DNA from 3 places in the Chitinibacter bivalviorum genome. Region 1 is predicted to be linked to each of the others. Evidence: predicted binding sites of a transcription regulator. Region 1 holds the regulator's gene; each other region holds the start of a gene.
The links. The regulator HrcA, encoded in region 1, represses chaperone genes, less so after heat shock. The targets are predictions, from matches to a motif close to ATTAGCACTCGNNNNNNNCGAGTGCTAAT.
Positions count from the first base shown of each region.

Region 2: HQ393_RS10105 (co-chaperone GroES) is a predicted target of HrcA. The motif match lies at 1,962-1,990, and genes of this name have one in related genera.
Region 3: rpoH (RNA polymerase sigma factor RpoH) is a predicted target of HrcA. The motif match lies at 3,725-3,753, and genes of this name have one in related genera.

Region 1 is NZ_CP058627.1:1,367,828-1,374,215, forward strand. Features, by position in the region: gene recN (DNA repair protein RecN) at 1-814, opposite strand, end outside; gene HQ393_RS06485 (hypothetical protein) at 1,038-1,712, opposite strand; gene HQ393_RS06490 (NAD kinase) at 1,773-2,648, opposite strand; gene hrcA (heat-inducible transcriptional repressor HrcA) at 2,866-3,876, shown strand; gene mltB (lytic murein transglycosylase B) at 3,970-5,025, shown strand; gene HQ393_RS06505 (hypothetical protein) at 5,132-5,320, opposite strand; gene HQ393_RS06510 (LysR family transcriptional regulator) at 5,418-6,332, shown strand.
Region 2 is NZ_CP058627.1:2,136,962-2,143,349, forward strand. Features, by position in the region: gene HQ393_RS10100 (DUF1800 domain-containing protein) at 1-1,667, opposite strand, end outside; gene HQ393_RS10105 (co-chaperone GroES) at 2,051-2,335, shown strand; gene groL (chaperonin GroEL) at 2,424-4,061, shown strand; gene HQ393_RS10115 (ankyrin repeat domain-containing protein) at 4,182-5,081, shown strand; gene HQ393_RS10120 (acyl-CoA thioesterase) at 5,087-5,542, opposite strand; gene lipA (lipoyl synthase) at 5,652-6,388, opposite strand, start outside.
Region 3 is NZ_CP058627.1:3,132,431-3,138,818, forward strand. Features, by position in the region: gene ftsY (signal recognition particle-docking protein FtsY) at 1-330, shown strand, start outside; gene HQ393_RS14885 (GNAT family N-acetyltransferase) at 349-927, shown strand; gene ftsE (cell division ATP-binding protein FtsE) at 902-1,555, shown strand; gene ftsX (permease-like cell division protein FtsX) at 1,566-2,468, shown strand; gene HQ393_RS14900 (glycosyltransferase family 2 protein) at 2,526-3,518, shown strand; gene rpoH (RNA polymerase sigma factor RpoH) at 3,791-4,648, shown strand; gene HQ393_RS14910 (hypothetical protein) at 4,784-5,110, shown strand; gene HQ393_RS14915 (protein MIGRI) at 5,118-5,285, opposite strand; gene mraZ (division/cell wall cluster transcriptional repressor MraZ) at 5,630-6,067, shown strand; gene rsmH (16S rRNA (cytosine(1402)-N(4))-methyltransferase RsmH) at 6,064-6,388, shown strand, end outside.

The DNA.
Region 1 (6,388 bases):
CAGCGAGCAATTCCAGCGTTTCATTGATCGCAGGGTCAAATTCGGCGAGCTGACTCAGCCGATGCGCCACAGTCGCCAGCCAGCTTTGGCAATTTTCATCACCATCGGCCAGCGCATCCAAGCCACCTTGTACGCCTTCGATCAAACTCGCGGCGTGATGCAAGCGTTTGTGCTCAGCCTGCAATTCGGTCCACTCATCAGCGGCAATCGCCAGCCCGCCAATTTCGTCAATTTGCCATTGCAGCCGCTCGCGCTCGGCTTCAAATCGATCAGCATTTTGCTCAGCCGATTGCAATTCGTTCGCAAGGCTGTGCCAATGCTGATAACGCTTGGCCACGTCACGCGCCAAATTGGTCGCGCCCGCATATGCATCGACCAATTCGCGCTGCGCGTCATGGCGCAAAAGCGATTGATGCGCATGCTGGCCATGAATATCCACCAACCATTCACCGACGGCTTTTAATTGATTCAGCGTTGCCGGACTGCCGTTAATAAAAGAACGCGATTTGCCGCTAGCATCGATAATCCGGCGCAGCAGTAATTGATCACCCTCGTCGCTAAAGCCCTGCTCCGCCAACCACGCTGCCACTTGCGGCAGATTGCTGGTCGCAAACTCAGCCGACAATTCAGCGCGCTCGCAACCATGGCGCACGACGCCGGCATCAGCGCGCTCGCCGAGCAGCAAACCCAGCGCATCGATAATGATCGATTTACCCGCGCCGGTTTCACCGGTTAGCACCGTTAAACCGTTAGCAAAATCCAGATCGAGTTCACAAACAATGACAAAATCGCGTAAATGCAGAGCAGACAGCATGGAGCGGAAAGCCTCAATAAGAACGAACGTTCACTTTAGGGTAGATTGAAGTTTGAAGCAAGTAGCAAGGTAAGGTGTGTTGAGGATATGCGAATAAGTACTTTGAATGGATCAGTATGGCCTAGTTAGCCGAACGCGCTTCCCCGAGAGGAAGTTCCCTTAGGGATAACAGGCTTGCTGCCAAAGAAAACAATCCCCTCGGGGTACGATCAGCCCAACCAGGCTACACCTCAGAAAGTGATGCCAAACTTGCGGGCAACGCCCCAAAAAACTCTGTTCGGTGCAAAACAGAATGGTTTGCAATTAAAGCCGAATTAAAAAGCCATTTGAGGTTGTGTAGCCATGCAAACAGAAACCATGGGCCATCACCATCTTCACCATGATAAGCAACTCGCGTGAGCATTGATTCCTTATTACACAAAGGAGGATTTTTAATAGCCTCTAATATTTCCTGTTTATTTGCATAGTAACCAAGATATTCTGGTTGACTAAGAAAATCTAAATTTTGCTCAGCCCATAGAAATACTTTCTTTATTGAATTAATTCCATTTTTACAGGCATTAGCATCTAGCAAAAAACCAAGACTATAATATTCTTCGTAATTTTCTTGTTGAAAAACCCACTTTATCTTGTCGGAGTCTACACTATACAAAAACTCCAAGCCTTTCACATCAGCCTGATTACATAACCATTCAACTAAAGTAATAGCCCAATTACGCCGGGTGCTCATATAGATTGAATTTACAATGGTTTGCCGCTCATCCTCAGACAATGAATCTCTAATTTGAGTTGGAACAGGATGCCCCCAGAATTGGGTTAAGGATTCTTCATCAACAACTTTGGGAACAAATAACTCTGCTTTTACTAACATCGTATTTGCGCTACTTGACATTGCCATAAGTAAATCCTTCGCTTCTATTCAGAATGAATATTTAATTTATTTAGACTTCCATCAGGATCAAAGTAATTTTTCGCCCCAGCGCAATTTAGCCCGCAACATATCGTAATAGCTATACCCATGCGGATGCAGAATCCGCAACGAATTGGTATAGCGACGGATCAGCACTTTATCCATTTCCTGCAATTCAAAATCGGATTGATTATCGAAATACACCCGCGCGTCTTGGCCGCGGGTGAGTAGGAATTCGACCTGGGCGTTTTCAGAGACGACAATCGGGCGATTCGATAGTGATTGTGGGCAGATTGGCACCAAGGTAATCGCCGGTAGCGATGGGTGCAAAATCGGGCCGCCGGAGGCGAGCGCGTAGGCGGTTGAGCCGGTTGGCGTTGATACGACCAGACCGTCCGATCTCTGGCTATATACAAACTGGCTATCGACAAAAATCTCGAATTCAATCATCGAGCCGATCGAGCCGCGGCTAAATACCACGTCGTTGAACGCCAGCGAGGTATTAATCGTTTTGCCTTCGCGCAGCACGCTGGCTTCGAGCAAGATGCGCTCTTCGGGCACAAACTGGCCGGCCAGAATATTGGGTACTGATTTTTCCATTTCGTGTAATGGAATATCAGTCATAAAACCCAGCCGCCCCTGATTGATACCCATCAGAGGTATACGATACGGCGCCAATAAGCGTGCAACGGACAGCATGGTACCGTCGCCACCGAGCACAATCACCAAATCTGCCAGCTTGCCGATATGGTCACGATCAACGCATTGATACGCGCTAATCTCGTGCTCTTGCGCGATTTTGCCTTCAATCAGGACTTTGACATCGCAAGACTCAAGCAAAGCCGCCAAGCGGCGAATCGGGTCGCCCAAGGATGGGGTGTTCAGGCGGCCGACGAGGGCGATGGTTTTGAATAGGCTATGCATGGCGTTGGAGGCTTGAATTAATAGAGTCGCAGCCGCATTAATATACCAAAGAACAGGTAAAATCTCGCGAAAATCGGCGACCAAGTCGCTATTGCGATGTTTAAAACGGCGCAATAGCTTGCTTGATTTGAGTAAACTCTGGTTTTTCGCTATTTTCGAGCTGACATAGTCGTTTTTTCGTTCCTTGTTGATCGTCCTCGTAGACCCTAGGTAAGCCATGCATCTGAACGACCGATCTCAAATCCTGCTCAAAACTCTGGTTGAGCGCTATATCGCCGACGGCCAGCCGGTCGGCTCAAAGGCCTTATCGCAGTTTTCGGGGCTGGATGTCAGCTCGGCCACCATCCGCAATGTGATGGTCGATTTGGAGCATCTGGGTCTGGTCGCTAGCCCGCATACCTCGGCCGGGCGTATTCCGACCGCGCAAGGCTATCGGCTGTTTGTTGATACGCTGTTGTCGGTGCAGCCTTTTGAGGCGCATCCCAGCCACTTGCAAATCGGCGCGCTGCCCAATGACAACCCGCAGCACAGCATTATTGCCGCGTCACAATTACTCTCGCAGCTGACGCAATTTGCCGGCGTGGTGATGACGCCCAAGCGCAGCGAGCTGCATTTAAAACAGATCGAATTTTTGCCGCTCGGTGACAAGCGCGTCTTGCTGATTTTGGTAACGAGCGATGGCGATGTGCAAAACCGCATCGTGCAAACTGATCGCCATTTTGGCCCGAACGAATTGGTCAATGCCGCGAATTTTCTCAATGAACACTGCGCAGGCAAAACGCTGAGCAACCTATTGAGCTGGCTGCAAAGCGATGTGATCCGCGTCAAGCAAGATCTGACCAGCCTGATGAATGCCGCCGTGGCAGTCAGCGCGCACCTCAATCAAGAGCATATGGTGATTGCCGGTGAGCACCAATTACTTGGCCTGCATGATTTTTCGGGTGATATGCAGCGCATGCGCCAGCTCTTTGAACTTTTCGAGCAGAAAACCGCCTTATTGCAATTGCTTGAGCAAGGCCATCATGCCGAAGGCGTGCAAATATATATTGGTGGCGAATCGGGGCTAGCGCCGCTCGATGAATGCTCGGTGATTACCGCGCCGTATCAGGTCAATGGCGAAGTGGTCGGCACGCTGGGCGTGATTGGCCCGACACGGATGGCGTACGAACGGGTGATCCCGATTGTCGACATCACCGCCAAATTGCTCGGCAGTGCCTTATCCAACTAATTAATTCATGCGCCAGTTAATATTAACTGGTGTGTCAGCTCCGCTCGCTGCGACAATAGCAGCGGTATTTTTCAGATCAGATTTGAGTAAAACATGAAGCTTAAAACCCTTGCGACGGCGTTCATACTAACCTTGAGCAGCAGCTTGGCGCTGGCCGATGCAGAGCTGGTCAGCCGCCCAGACGTACAAGACTACATCAAGAAAACCGCTGCCGAGCAAGGCTTTAGCCCCGAAGAAATCGCCGGCTGGCTCAATCAGGCGGAGCTAAAGCCCAATATCATCACGATTTTGGATAAGCCGTCCACCAGCCGCCCTTGGCATGAATTTGAAGCCAATTTCGTCAATAAAACGCGGATTATGAATGGTGCCAAATTCTGGCGCGAAAACGCGATTTTGATTGGCGACATCACGCGAAAATACCAAGTCGCCCCCGAGGTATTGCTCGCTATCCTAGGCGCAGAAACGAATTACGGCCGATACACCGGCTCATTTCGCATTGTCGATGCCTTATCGACCATTGCGTTTAATTACCCACGCCGCGCAGAATATTTCCAAGGCGAGCTGACGCAACTCTTCCTACTAGCACGCGAAGAAAAGAAAGACCCGCTGAGCTTTAAAGGCAGCTACGCCGGCGCAATGGGCTGGCCGCAATTTATGCCCAGCTCATTTAGGAAATGGGCGCAAGACTGGGATAAAGACGGCTTTCACGACATCTGGAATAACCCCGGTGACGCGATGGCCAGCGTCGCTAATTACCTCAATCAGCACGGCTGGCAAGATGGTGGCGACACCTATACCGCGGTCAATTTCAATGGCGACCCGGCCGAATTACTGGCCGACAAATTCAATATTCACTTCACCGTGGATGAGTTGATCGCCAAAGGCGTGATGCCGATTAATGAGCTCAATACCAAGCAGCCCGCGGTACTGTATACGCTGGAAACCGAGCCCGGCTTTACCCAGCATTTCCTCGGCTTTAATAATTTTTACGTGATTACGCGCTACAACAAGAGCACGCTGTACGCCACCGCCGTACTCAAGCTCGCCGATGAAATCAAAAAAGCCTACGTCAATGGCGATGACTTAGTCGCAAGCAGCAAAGCGAAACCCACGCCCAGCGCCAAACCCGCAAAGAAAGGCTGGAAATAATAGTCGAGGTATATTTAGCAAAACCTCAATTAAACTGGCCCTCATAGACATACCCAAAGCCGTTTAGCATTTCATGCTAAACGGCTTTATTACATCACACCGCGAATCAATGGAAACGCCAACGATCGCGCAATTGCTCCAGCGTTTCTTCTTCGCACGACATGGGCGTGCTGCGACGTGGCTCATTGAGCTGATTATTTAAATAGAAGAAATGATCGTGAGAGAAAGCATCGTATTTCGAGCCACTCAATACATTCCGTAAGCTATGCAGTATTTCCGTCAGAAAGCGCAGCATTTTGTTGACCTATTTGTTTTTAATTCTTTAGATGTTGTTATGATAGATAGCTAATGACGGGCTGATAAGCGCCAAAAATGGAATACACTGTTCTGATATGAAAACAATACTCGACCCCGAATCTTTATTGGCTTTCGAGGCACTTTCTCGACTTGGTAGTTTTACCGCCGCCGCGCAAGACCGTGGCTGCGCCAAAAGCCATATCAGCCAACTGATCCGCGAATTAGAAAAAGAGCTCGCCACCGTATTGGTATTGCGCAGCACACGCAGCATGACGCTAACCGAAGCGGGGCAAAAACTGCTGCCGCACGCCGTCGCACTGCGCGAGCTACTCGGCCAAGTTCGGCTTGATATTGAAGACACGCAGCAGCACATCGAAGGCGAATTGTGGATTAGCACCACGCCCTCGCTGTCGCAATACGTCGTCGGCCCGCTGATGGCCGAGCTCGCCAAGTTGCACCCTGGCCTGCGCATTCGCGTGGATTCGAACAACCGGCTGATTTCACCCGGCGCCGACGGCGTCGATTTCTGTATCCGCGTCGGCCGCGTCGGTGACGAGCGCCTGGTCGCCAAAGAGCTGGGCTACGCCCACGACAAACTCTTTGCCGCCCCCAGCTACCTCGCCCAAGCGCCCGCGCTAAACCACCCAAGCGATCTAATCCATCACGCCTCGCTGATTAACGATGATTACCAGTACACACGCCAATGGCATCTGGTCAACGGCAGCGAAGAAGTCAAAGCCGCGCTGAACCCATTGCTATGCAGCGACACCAACCCGACCTTGGCAATTAGCGCGATCAATGGCTACGGCATCGCCCTATTGCCGCAATTTGTCGGTGAAACCTACTGCAAATTTGGCCTGCTCGAACCGATTCTGAGCGACTGGAGCGCCAACCCAACTCCAGTCTTTTTGGTCTACCCATTCCGCTCCGCGATGCCACGCAAGCATCGAGTATTTATTGATTTTATTGTTGAGGCATTACGGGAAAGATTGACGAGTAAGGCGGATTAATAGAGATTTCAAGCCTCACCTCGAACAAACCCAACGCCCCCATCGACGCGAAACCC
Region 2 (6,388 bases), 770 kb from region 1:
GTCGTCGCTGATAATTGCCCAGCGGCCAAGAGCAGATTGAGATGTTCGATTAAGGCATCGAGCTGCGTCGCCATTGCGACTTCCGCACTCAAATCCAAGCTTAAGCCCGTCGTCTTAAGGTCTGAGTGATATGCTTTATTCGCATCCAGATAACTACGACGGGTAAACTGCGCCGCATCACTAAGCAAACTCTGATAAGTATTGGCCTGACTCAAAACAGTCTGCTCGCTCACAATTTGCAACTCTGGGGCGAGTTGATTGTTACTTGCCAAAGTGGTGTTGGGCGGTACATAACCAGGGCGGAAGAAATTAAAGACACTGGGCGCATCCAAAGGCCGCTGCCCAATATTATTCGCCCGAGTTAAGCGCCACTGCCCATCTGGACTGCTAAATTTGAAGGCGCGAAACAACGTCCCCACCCGCACCATAGGCTCAACAACCTTGCCCGCAAAACCATCCGCAGCAGCGGGCATTTTTCGCGCTTCAGCATCAAGCAACACCGCACAAATGACCGCCCGTAAATCGCCACGAACGCCCAAACCATTATTCGCAAAGCTGGCTGCAACCCGAGCCACATAAGCGGGAGAAGGGTTACTACACACAAAACGTTGAATCAATTGCTTGCCAATAAATGGCCCGACATTGGGGTGATTAAACAAAGTATCGAGTGCGATTTTCAAAGAACTCGGGCCATCCGTTCCGGCCGGAATGGTCACACCCAAGAATTTCTTCTCCAACAACGAATGACGCTTAGGATCATGCGACATGGGTTGACGCATCGGCTCTGCAGCAGGACTTGCGGAAGTAAAATCGAGCGGCGTAGACCAACCAGTAAACACTCTGGCCAAATTACTAACGGTCTCGATTGAATAAGTTTCCAGCGGCTGACCTGATGCATCTTTTTTAATGCTGCCGTCTGCATTAAGTTCGTACAAACCTATCGTAAAGAGCTGCATGACTTCGCGGGCATAGTTTTCATCGGGACGCCGACCCGTTTTAAGGTCTTCCTTTTGATTACCCAATGTCCCCAGCATCCGCCCCATGGGCACACTTAAAGTCACATCTTCCAAAAGTTGCCGGAAATTGCCAAAAGCCGACTTCTCCAGCAAATCCATATAGCCACACATGGCCTGCACTTTGATCGCCCCTGGAACATCTACACCCGAGTTATTGACGACAAATATTTCTGACAAAGCCAAAGCCATGCGCTGCCGTAATACATCGGGATAAGTTGCGATGCGCTTCCACAGGAGATTATCTATCTGCTCCCAAGAGACAGCGTATGAAGACGGGTCACTCGCTTTCAATGCAGTCGCTTCATCCCAGCGACTTTGTCCTTGCGGCATAGCCAATTGATCAATTAGCCATTTCTCCAAGCTTTGCGATATCACAACCTGACGATTCAAAGCATCGCCGCCAAAGCCTGCCTGCGCCAAAAATCGCGCGGCCTCTGCGTGCGACCCAACCCGAGTTTCCGTTGCCAACACCGGCAAGGGCGCAACGGCAGTTCCCGTTGATGACGTTCCCGTGCCCGCCCCTGCTCCTGATGTGCCTCCACCCCCACCACAGGCGGACAAAGCCCCAGCCGCAAGACCAAGGGCAACTAGAGTTTCACCGCTGATTGCATTAAGGCGATTTTCTTCATCCAACCCAGACAACTTTGACATAGACATCCCCGTTCCAATCGCAGGCTGCGTTCAAAATACGCCCATCTGCAAATAATTAGCAATTGATTATATTTCTCAATCCGATTGGCGGACAAAAGATAGTTTTATGAAAAAAAATGATTGTGATCCTTCCCACACACCAAGTTGAAAACACGGTGGCTGCGATAAACCGGCGCAACGCGCAAAAAGGTGATACACCACAATGCACAAGAGCAGCAAAAGCCAACGGTTTGCTATGTAGGTACGAGTTTTTATCATTCCCCCTCTTGAAATAGAGTCCCCCCGCCCCTACCATTTAGCACTCAAGAGCAAAGAGTGCTAAAAGCCCTGAGCTCCACTCAAATTCTGTACGAAGATCGTTTTTACTTAGGAGTTTTAACACCATGAAAATCCGTCCATTGCATGACCGTGTTGTGATCAAGCGCGTTGAAGCCGAAGAAAAAACTGCATCTGGCATTTTGCTGGCAGGCAGCGCAGCAGAAAAACCAGACATGGGTGAAGTGATTGCAGTTGGTGCCGGTAAAGTACTGGAAAATGGCAGCGTTCAAGCCCTGACGGTTAAAGTTGGCGACAAAGTATTGCTCGGTAAATACGCACAAAGCGTGAAAATCGACGGCGAAGAATTGGTCGTTGTACGCGAAGAAGAAATTTTCGCGATTGTTGAATAAGACCTTGAGTAATTCCTAGATTTCGGTGGTTTGAGTGCTGGTCACACCAGCCCTGCCACACCAGATGAATAAATTGGAGAATTAAGAAATGGCTGCAAAAGAAGTTCTGTTTGGCGATAGCGCCCGCGCAAAAATGGTAAACGGCGTTAATGTATTGGCTAACGCGGTTAAAGTAACTTTGGGCCCTAAAGGTCGCAACGTGGTACTGGAGCGCTCTTTTGGCGCGCCAACAATCACTAAAGACGGCGTGTCTGTTGCTAAAGAAATCGAATTGAAAGACAAATTCGAAAACATGGGCGCGCAAATGGTGAAAGAAGTTGCATCTAAAACTTCTGACATCGCGGGTGACGGCACGACCACTGCGACTGTATTAGCTCAAGCCATCGTACAAGAAGGCATGAAATACGTTGCAGCGGGCATGAACCCAATGGATCTGAAACGCGGTATCGACAAAGCCGTGGTGACTTTGGTGGGCGAGCTGAAAAACATCTCTAAACCATGCACCACGAGCAAAGAAATCGCTCAGGTTGGCTCGATCTCTGCAAATAGCGATGAAATCATCGGCGAAAAAATCGCTGCGGCAATGGATAAAGTCGGTAAAGAAGGCGTGATCACCGTTGAAGACGGCTCAGGTCTGGAAGATGAGTTGGACGTGGTTGAAGGTATGCAATTTGACCGCGGCTACTTGAGCCCATACTTCATCAACAACCCAGACAAGCAAATCGCTGCGCTGGACAACCCATTCGTGCTGTTGTTCGACAAAAAAATCAGCAACATCCGTGACTTGCTGCCAGTTCTGGAACAAGTGGCAAAAGCCGGTCGTCCATTGCTGATCATCGCTGAAGACGTGGATGGCGAAGCACTGGCTACTTTGGTAGTAAACAACATCCGCGGTATCTTGAAAACGGTTGCAGTGAAAGCCCCAGGCTTTGGCGATCGTCGTAAAGCCATGCTGGAAGACATCGCTATCCTGACCGGCGGCACAGTGATCGCTGAAGAAGTTGGCTTGTCACTCGAAAAAGCGGATCTGAGCCTGCTCGGTCAAGCTAAACGCATCGAAGTGGCCAAAGAAAACACCACCATCATCGATGGCGCTGGCCAAGAAGAAGCCATCAAAACTCGCGTTGCCATGATCCGCAAGCAAGTTGAAGAGTCAACGAGCGACTACGATCGTGAAAAACTGCAAGAGCGCGTCGCTAAATTGGCTGGCGGTGTTGCGGTAATCAAAGTGGGCGCGGCAACTGAAGTTGAAATGAAAGAGAAAAAAGCACGCGTTGAAGACGCGTTGCATGCAACTCGCGCTGCGGTAGAAGAAGGCATTGTTGCAGGCGGCGGCGTAGCCTTGCTGCGTGCTCGCTCGACTATCACTGAATTGAAAGGCGCGAATGCTGATCAAGACGCGGGTATCAAAATTGTATTGCGCGCGATCGAAGCGCCATTGCGTCAGATCGTACAAAACGCGGGCGACGAGCCAAGCGTAGTTGTAGCTAAAGTATTGGAAGGCAAAGGTAACTTCGGTTACAACGCGGCAACTGGCGAATACGGCGACATGGTTGAGATGGGTGTACTCGATCCAGCTAAAGTAACTCGTTCAGCCCTGCAACACGCAGCGTCAGTAGCGGGCTTGCTGTTGACCACCGACTGCATGATTGCTGATCTGCCAAAAGACGATGCACCAGCGATGCCAGATATGGGCGGCATGGGTGGTATGGGCGGCATGATGTAATTTGCCCTAGCGCAAACTCGACGCCACTTGCAATGCAGGTGGCGTTTTTTTTCGCTTGAACTCCTCCCTTACAATCGGTAGAGTAGATCGTCTTTTTTGAAAGTTTCCACTGAGGTTGTTGTGATATCAGCTCTGGCGGCTTTACTTGGCCCCGATACCGACATTTACCCTCATCAACTCGAAGCGCAATACCCAAGGATTTTGGACCAGATTCTGGCTTATTGGGGTAGCGAACATTTAGAGCCCTACATCTCTGAATTAGCCGTTGATGAACGCGGGGATCGCCAAGGCTTTCCTCCTGAAGTCGCGTCTGAGCTATTTAACCTCTACCGCTTTCATTGCGCCCAGCATGCGCCTGCCAGCAAAAATGAACAGGCTTGGGAGCATGTCAAAGAGCTCGGCACAGGCCTGAGTTACGGTGATATTACGGTCAGCAAAGCTGACTTTTTTTCATCGGCCGAGCGCGGCAATACGATGCGGGTGCTGATGTACCTCAAATCGGGCATCGATATTAATAGCTGCGATGAGTATGGCAAAACGCCACTGATCTGGGCTGCGACTTTTTCCCACTTGCCGCTGGTTGGCCTACTGCTATCCAGAAATGCCTCGCCAGAGGCTTGCGATCTGGGCGGTTACACCGCGCTGCACTGGGCGGCGGCCAATGGGCACGAAGAAGCGCTTGAATTACTGCTAGAACACGGAGCTAAGATCGATGCCTGCAGCAAAGTCGGGATTACCCCACTAATGCAGGCCGCCGCACGTGGGCAGCGAGGTACACTGCGCTTATTGCTGGAAGCTGGCGCACAAATCAATCTTGCAGATCAATCTGGCCAGACTGCGTTACTACATTCTTTGAAAAATAGTCACTATCGCGTTACCGAAACCCTGCTGCAACAACGCGCCAGTGTCGATGCGATCGGACCCGAGCAAAAGACGGCGCTGGCCATTGGCCTGGCTCATAGCGACCCAGCCATTAGGCAGCTTTTTACCAAGCACCGCTTTGATATTCACCTGCATTAGCCGCACTATTTTTTCATCAGGCGAATATCACGTCGCGCTTCAGCTTGCACCCAGCGTACCACTTCTTCTTCCGAACCGGGATGCAACGGGCTAATTTCCAAAGGTTTGCCATCGGCACTCATCGCTACCATCGTAAAATAGCAGCTATTGGTGTGGCGCTTGGTTTGCAAGCGAATGTCTTCCGCCACCACGCGGATGCCGATTTCCATCGAAGTGCGCCCGGTGTAATTGACGCTGGCAAGAAAATGGACGAGTTCACCCACATGGATTGGTTGCTTAAAGGTGACTTGATCCACCGACAGTGTGACGGCGTAGGCGCCAGCGTAACGACTCGCACAGGCATAGGCCACTTGATCGAGTTGCTTGAGCAAAGCACCACCATGCACTTTGCCCGAGAAATTCGCCATATCTGGCGTCATCAATACCGTCATTGCCAATTGATGCCGAGGTAAGTCACTCATATACCCTCCAGTGGTATTTTGCTATCCATCATATTATTGATATCTTTCGGGGCAATACCAATAAAAAACGGGGCTAAGCCCCGTTTTAACCACACGATGATGCCAATCATCATACGCCGGCGTTATGCGCCTGCTGATCTGCATGATAGCTAGAACGGACCATCGCGCCGACTGCAGCATGCTTAAAGCCCAGCTCATACGCGCGTTTTTCGAAGGCCTTAAATTGATCTGGATGCACATAGCGCAGTACGGGCAAGTGGCCGTTTGAAGGCTGCAAGTACTGACCAATCGTGATCATATCGATATCGTGCGCGCGCATGTCTTCCATCACTTGGTAGACTTCTTCATCCGTCTCGCCCAAGCCCACCATAATACCGGACTTCGTATTTACATGCGGGTACAGACGTTTGAATTCTTTCAGCAAATCCAGCGAGTGTTGATAATCCGAACCGGGTCGTGCTTGCTTGTAGAGGCGTGGCGCAGTTTCCAGATTGTGGTTCATTACATCCGGTAAAGCCTGCTGGAAAATATCGAGCGCAATATCCATCCGGCCACGGAAATCGGGCACCAGCACCTCGATTTGCGTCTCGGGACTTAGTTCGCGAGTTTTCTGAATGCATTCAACAAAGTGAGCAGCACCGCCGTCGCGCAAATCGTCACGATCAACCGAGGTAATCACGACGTATTTCAGTTTCAGCGCCGCAATCGTTTCGCCCAGATGGCGCGGTTCGTTTTCATCCAGTGGATTTGGGCGGCCATGGCCCACATCACAGAATGGACAACGACGGGTACAGATGTCGCCCATAATCATGAACGTCGCAGTTCCCTTGCCAAAACACTCGCCGA
Region 3 (6,388 bases), 1.8 Mb from region 1:
CGTTTGCCAACGCAATTGCACTTGATGGAAGAAATCAAAAAAGTAAAACGCGTGGTGCAAAAAGCCGACCCGACTGGCCCACACGAAATTATGCTGGTGCTCGATGCCAACACTGGGCAAAACGCCTTGGCGCAAACCAAATCATTCGACGATGCACTGGGTTTGACCGGCTTGGTGCTGACGAAGCTCGACGGTACAGCCAAAGGTGGCGTGATTGCTGCCATTGCCAAAAATCGCCCAGTGCCGCTACGCTTTATCGGCGTGGGTGAAACGATCGATGATCTACGCCCATTTGTGGCCAAGGATTATATCGACGCGCTGTTTGAATAAGCTTAGATTTGCTTGCCGATGACGCTGCCTACGCTCACGACTTCACGTTTGATATTGCGTGCTTTGCGAGATACGGATGCGCAGTATGTCGCTGAGTTGGCGGGAGAATGGGCTGTTGCAGGCAATACTGGGCGGATTCCATTTCCATATACCGAGATCATGGCGGCTGAGTTTATCGCCTATCAGTCGCAGGCGGCCAAAGACGGGCGGGAGTGGGTATTTGCAGTCTGCCGCCAAGATGATGCGAGCTTACTCGGCTGTGTGGGCGTCAGTATGGAAGGTGATGTGGCCGAGCTGGGGTATTGGTTTGGGCAGCAGCACTGGGGGCAGGGTTACGCGACAGAAGCAGGTCGGGCGGTGGTTGATTTTGCCTTTGTCCATGCGCGGCCGACGCGAATCATGTCTGATCATTTGCCTGCTAATGTCGCCAGTGGCCAAGTTCTGGACAAACTGGGCTTCGAATTTTGCGGGCTACGCACTGTGAATTGGCGCGATGGCCAAGCGATCGATTTATTGCAATACCAATTGAATTGCACCGACTGGGCGAAAACCCAAACGCATGAGGATTTGTATGATTCAGTTTCAGCAAGTCAGTAAAAGTTATCCGGGTGGTTTTGACGCCATCAAAAACCTGAGTTTTGAGATCCCCACCGGCGAGCTGGTCTTTTTGGCTGGGCATTCGGGCGCTGGTAAATCGACCTTGCTTAAATTGATTGCGGGCATCGAAAAGCCCAGTAGCGGCGCGGTATTGCTCAATGGGCAAAATCTGGCTCGCATGAGTCGTGGCTCGCTGCCGTTTGTGCGTCGCCATTTGGGGCTGATCTTTCAAGACCACAAGATTTTGTACGACCGCAGCGTGTTTGATAATGTGCGCTTACCGCTCGATATTATTGGTTTTGACCATCAGGAAGGCCGCCGTCGCGTGTTGGCTGCGCTCGATAAAGTGGGGCTGGCGGGTAAGGAAAAACTCAATCCGATTTCATTGTCAGGTGGCGAGCAGCAGCGCCTGTGCATTGCGCGCGCGGTGGTGCATCGTCCGTCGATTTTGCTGGCCGATGAGCCAACGGCAAATCTGGATCGCGATTACGCGCATGATATTTTGGAATTGTTTAAATCATTCCACCAAGTGGGCGTGACGCTGGTGATTTCCGCCCACGATGAATCGTTGATGGCCGATTATGGTCGTCGCATTTTGCGCCTGAAACACGGCCAATTTACCGCTTAAGGGGAACGATATGAAAGCCTGGATCCGTTCTCACTCACTCGCATTTACCCGCTCGATAGGCGCTTTGTTTCGTCAGCCTATTGGTAGCCTATTAAACCTGCTGGTGATCGCCATTACGGCTGCTTTTCCGCTGGCCTTGTGGCTGATCGTGAGTAGCGTTGCTGATGTCACGAAAGACTTGTCGGTTGAGCCGCAGTTATCGATTTTTATGTTGCCAAGCGCCGAGGCCGAGCAGGTGGCGGCACTCAAACAGCAGCTCAAGCAGGATACTCGCCTCAAGCAGGTGATTTTTGTGCCGAAAGACGAGGCGTTGAAAAAACTGCAAAGCAGTTTTGGCTCGGCTGATTTGCTGGCGGGAATGACTGAAAACCCATTGCCCGATGCCTTTGTCGTGCATGCCAAAGATGCGCAGCCTGAAGCCCTGGAAGCCTTGCAAAAAGAATGGGCGGCTGTGGCGGGCGTGGAAGAGGTGCAGCTCGATTCTGAATGGGCGCGACGTTTGGCGCGGATTTCAGCTTTAGGGCAAAATTTGTTTGAGGTGGTGGCTGTGATGTTGGGCGCTGCTCTGGTGCTGATTACCGGCAATGCGATTCGGATGCAGATTTTGACCCGGCGGGATGAAATTGAAGTGGCGAAATTAATCGGCGCAACCGATGCCTTTATTCGTCGTCCGTTTATTCATTCGGCGATTTTGCAGGGCTTTTTAGGCGGTTTATTGGCGGTCGCTATGGTGTGGGGCGTGATTAGCCACATTAACCCCGCTATTGAGGCGCTGGCGAAATCCTACGGGCAGCAATTTAGCCTGCAAACGCCCGATGTGCTCAGTACGCTGTTGGTATGCGCGCTGATTGCCGCTCTGTGTTTGCTGGGAGCCTTGATTGCCGTCACGCGCCACTTGCGACAGTTTCGCTAATCCACATTAATTTGGCGCCACGCTTGAGCGTGGCGTTGTTGTATCTGGAGCTTGCTCATGTTGTTAAGTGTGGTGATGACCTTTAAGTGCCCACATCCCGATCATCTTGCCGAAGCAATCGAAAGTATTCTAACGGCGCGGCTTGATTCGTTTTCGGCGCTAGAGCTGATCTTGGTTGACGATGGTAGCGTGGAAGATCAGGCTCCTTTGATTGCACGCCTTGCCGCTCAGGCGCCGACACATTGTGAGCTCAAGCATATTGTACTGCCCGCTAATCAAGGGGTCTCTTGTGCTCGCAATATCGGCATGGCGGCGGCTAGCGGGGATTGGATCGCCATGCATGATGCCGATGACCTGAGTTTGCCAAACCGCTTTGAGGTTTCTGCACGCTACTTAATCACGCATCCTGCGGTGATTGCGGTTTCCGGTGATTTGCAGGTGTTCTGGGATGATGCGGCAGAGGGTGAGGCCGAGTCATTGCGCCTGTTTCCGCTTGAGCATGATGAAATTTGCGTCGATAACCTATTCTATTGCGCCATGGCGCAGCCAGCTTTAATGATTAATCGCGCTTTATGGCTGGCCAGCGGCGTGCAATACACGCCGAAAATGGATATGGCGCAGGATTGGGATTTCCTGATTCGCCTTGCTCAACATGGGCAATTGGCTAATTTGGGCGAACCGCTGGTGCGCTATCGCCAGCATCACAAGCAAAGAACGTCGCGGGTGAATGGCGAAGCGCCTAATCTGCATGTGCAGGGGATTTGGCAGCGACAACTGGCGCAATTGGGGGTGAGTTCAAGCGATGCCATATTGAAAACCCATTCACTGTTGTCGCCGTATTGGTTGTGGGTACTGAATGATTTGACGCAGGCGTGGGAAGTTCTACCGGCACAAGTCGATGAATGGTATGGAGAAATGCTGAGCGGCAATGCTCAAACTGGCTATGTGTGCGCAAAATTACTGCGGCAAAAACTAAGCCGCATCCAGCATAATTGGCGCGCATGGCGTTTGAGTGCTGACCCCGCTACTCAACTACAGCGATTGATATAGTCAATCAGCCGAGGGGTATGAGTCTGTAGAGTATTCGCTATTTTGATTTAAGTGATATACGTCATACGGTATATCCGGCCCTTGCCCGTAAGCTTCATCGAGCTACTGAAAGCGCGGCATCATATGTTTTGCCTATCTATCAGATAGTAATAATTACCGTGCAATATGACGAGCAAATGTGTTTGAATCATTGAACTCGAAACAGGTTTAGCACTCTATAGATAAGAGTGCTAATATTTAGCAAGTCACAGATTTTTGGACAGGAGATCGACATGAGTACTGCACTAACGCTACCTACGCTATCTGTTGGCGACAGTATTGAGCGTTATGTTCAGCGAGTGAACGCGTTTCCGATGCTCTCACCTGAAGAAGAGCATGACTTGGCAACTCGTCATCAAGAACACAATGATTTAGAAGCTGCGCGCCAGCTGGTGCTATCGCACCTGCGCGTAGTGGTATCGATTGCGCGTGGTTACAGTGGGTATGGCCTGCCACAAGCGGATTTGATTCAAGAAGGTAATATCGGCCTGATGAAAGCGGTCAAACGCTTTGAGGCCAGCCGCGGTGTGCGCTTGTATTCCTTTGCGGTGCATTGGATCAAGGCTGAAATCCATGAATACATTCTGCGCAACTGGCGCTTGGTGCGCATTGCTACGACCAAAGCTCAGCGTAAATTGTTTTTCAATCTGCGTTCAATGAAATCGAGCTTTGCAGCACTGACGCATACGCAAGCGAAAGAAATCGCCGACGATCTGGGTGTGAAGCCGGAAGAAGTGCTGGAGATGGAAACGCGCATGACCGGCCAAGACGTTGCCCTCGTTGCCGATGATGGTGATGATGAAGGTTATGCGCCGATTGATTGGTTGGCCGACAGCCATAGTGAGCCAACTGCAGTCATGGATCGTAATCGCATCGATCAATTGCAATCGGCGGGCATTGGCGCAGCACTGGATGCTTTGGATGAGCGTAGCCGCCGGATTATTGAGTCTCGCTGGCTGACCGAAGACGGTGAATCTTCAACCTTGCACGATTTGGCGGCTGAATTCAAAGTCTCGGCCGAGCGCATTCGCCAGATTGAAGCTAAGGCGCTGCAAAAAATGAAACAGGCGCTGTTGCCAGCGATGGTCTAAGTGCCATATTGAGATGTAATTCACAAAAGGGAGGCCTAGGCCTCCCTTTTTGTTTGGGTGAACGAAAAGAGGATTTAAGAAAACTTGTAAATCGTCGATAATGTGCTAAGTGATTGAAAAATATGCACAAATTACATGAAAATAACTTCTCTCTATAGGCGAAATCGCTACATTGCTGACCTGAGTGTTAAGAAATATGCGGAGTTGAATGCCTACGATCAGCCGCACCCTTTAGATGAGGATGGTGCCCTCATGGGCGGTATGACTGAAAGCGGTGTACGCAGCGATGCTTCTGGCTGGAATGGCGTAGAGCGGCGCCAACTGCGGGATCGCCGCCAGCAAGATCGGCGGCAGTATCGTGTTGTCTCTATGCTCGATACCCGTACTGAGGCGGATCGTCGTCGTAGTGGTCGCCGTGAAAGTGATAGGGTGGTTGCTCAGTTTGTCGCCGTCAAAATCTGATCGCTCTTCACTGCCGCCAATGCAAGATCAGCGCGATTGTGGCTGAGCCCAGTAACACCAGCGCTGCGATTTTGCTGCTGCGGTGCAGCTCTCGACGGCGAGCTGGCCCTAGCCATTGCCAAAATAGAATCAGCAGTAGTGCTAGTAGTAGGAATTGTGAAATTTTGCCGTTCATCAGGAAGGTTGACTAAAGTCCGTAAGATAAGGCGATTTAGTTGAGGTTTTTTGAAAGATTACGATGCAAAAGTATTTGAATCTAAAGTAATACTTTAACTTTGTGCGCTTTGTGATTGATTTATAACAGGCTTGAAATTCATGTTTTTACGCCACTAAATCATTGTATCAAAACGGGAAATTGCCCGACACAACTTGTGTCGGGTTTTTTTTTCCTCTATAGTGGGGCGCAGTGGGAGAAAGTGGGTAAAAGTGCATTTTTTGGGATGAAAAAATGCAAAATTGGGTAGCCAAGGCCGTGTGGGCAATTCCCTATTTCAAGCTGGTAAAGGTGGTATTCGGATCATGTTTAGTGGTGTTTCTTCCTTAAATCTGGATAGCAAAGGGCGATTGGCGATTCCTGCCAAGCATCGCGATACTTTGCTCGCCCAGGCACAAGGAAAACTCATCATTACTGCCGATCCTGCTGGCTGCTTGCTGGTTTATCCCGAGCCTGCTTGGTTGCCGATTCGCGACCAACTGAATCAGTTGACTGGCGCGAAGGCGAATATCCGTCGTTTTATCGTCGGTCAGGCCGAGGAAGTCGACATGGACGCTTCGGGGCGGGTACTCATTCCTCCGCGCCTGCGCCAAGTGGCCAAGCTGGATAAAGAAGTCGCCCTGGTGGGGATGGGCAATAAGTTCGAGCTGTGGGATGACGCGAAATGGATCGCGACCACTGAGGCCATTATGGCGATGGATGCGCAAGAACTTGAAAATAATATGGAAGGAATTTTGTTGTGAGCGATACACAAAGCTTCGTGCATCGCACGGTATTGCTCGATGAAGCAGTCGATGGTTTGGCGATCAAGCCGGATGGCATTTATGTCGATTGCACTTTCGGCCGCGGTGGTCACTCGCGCCTGATTTTATCCAAACTCGGCCCAAATGGCCGTTTGATTTCCTTTGATAAAGACCCTTATGCCATTGCTGAGGCCGCGACGATCACCGATCCGCGTTTCACGATTGTGCACGAAGGCTTTGTCACGCTGGCCGATTCGTTGGCCAAACTCGGTGTTACGCAAATTGATGGCTTGCTGATGGACTTGGGCGTGTCCTCGCCAC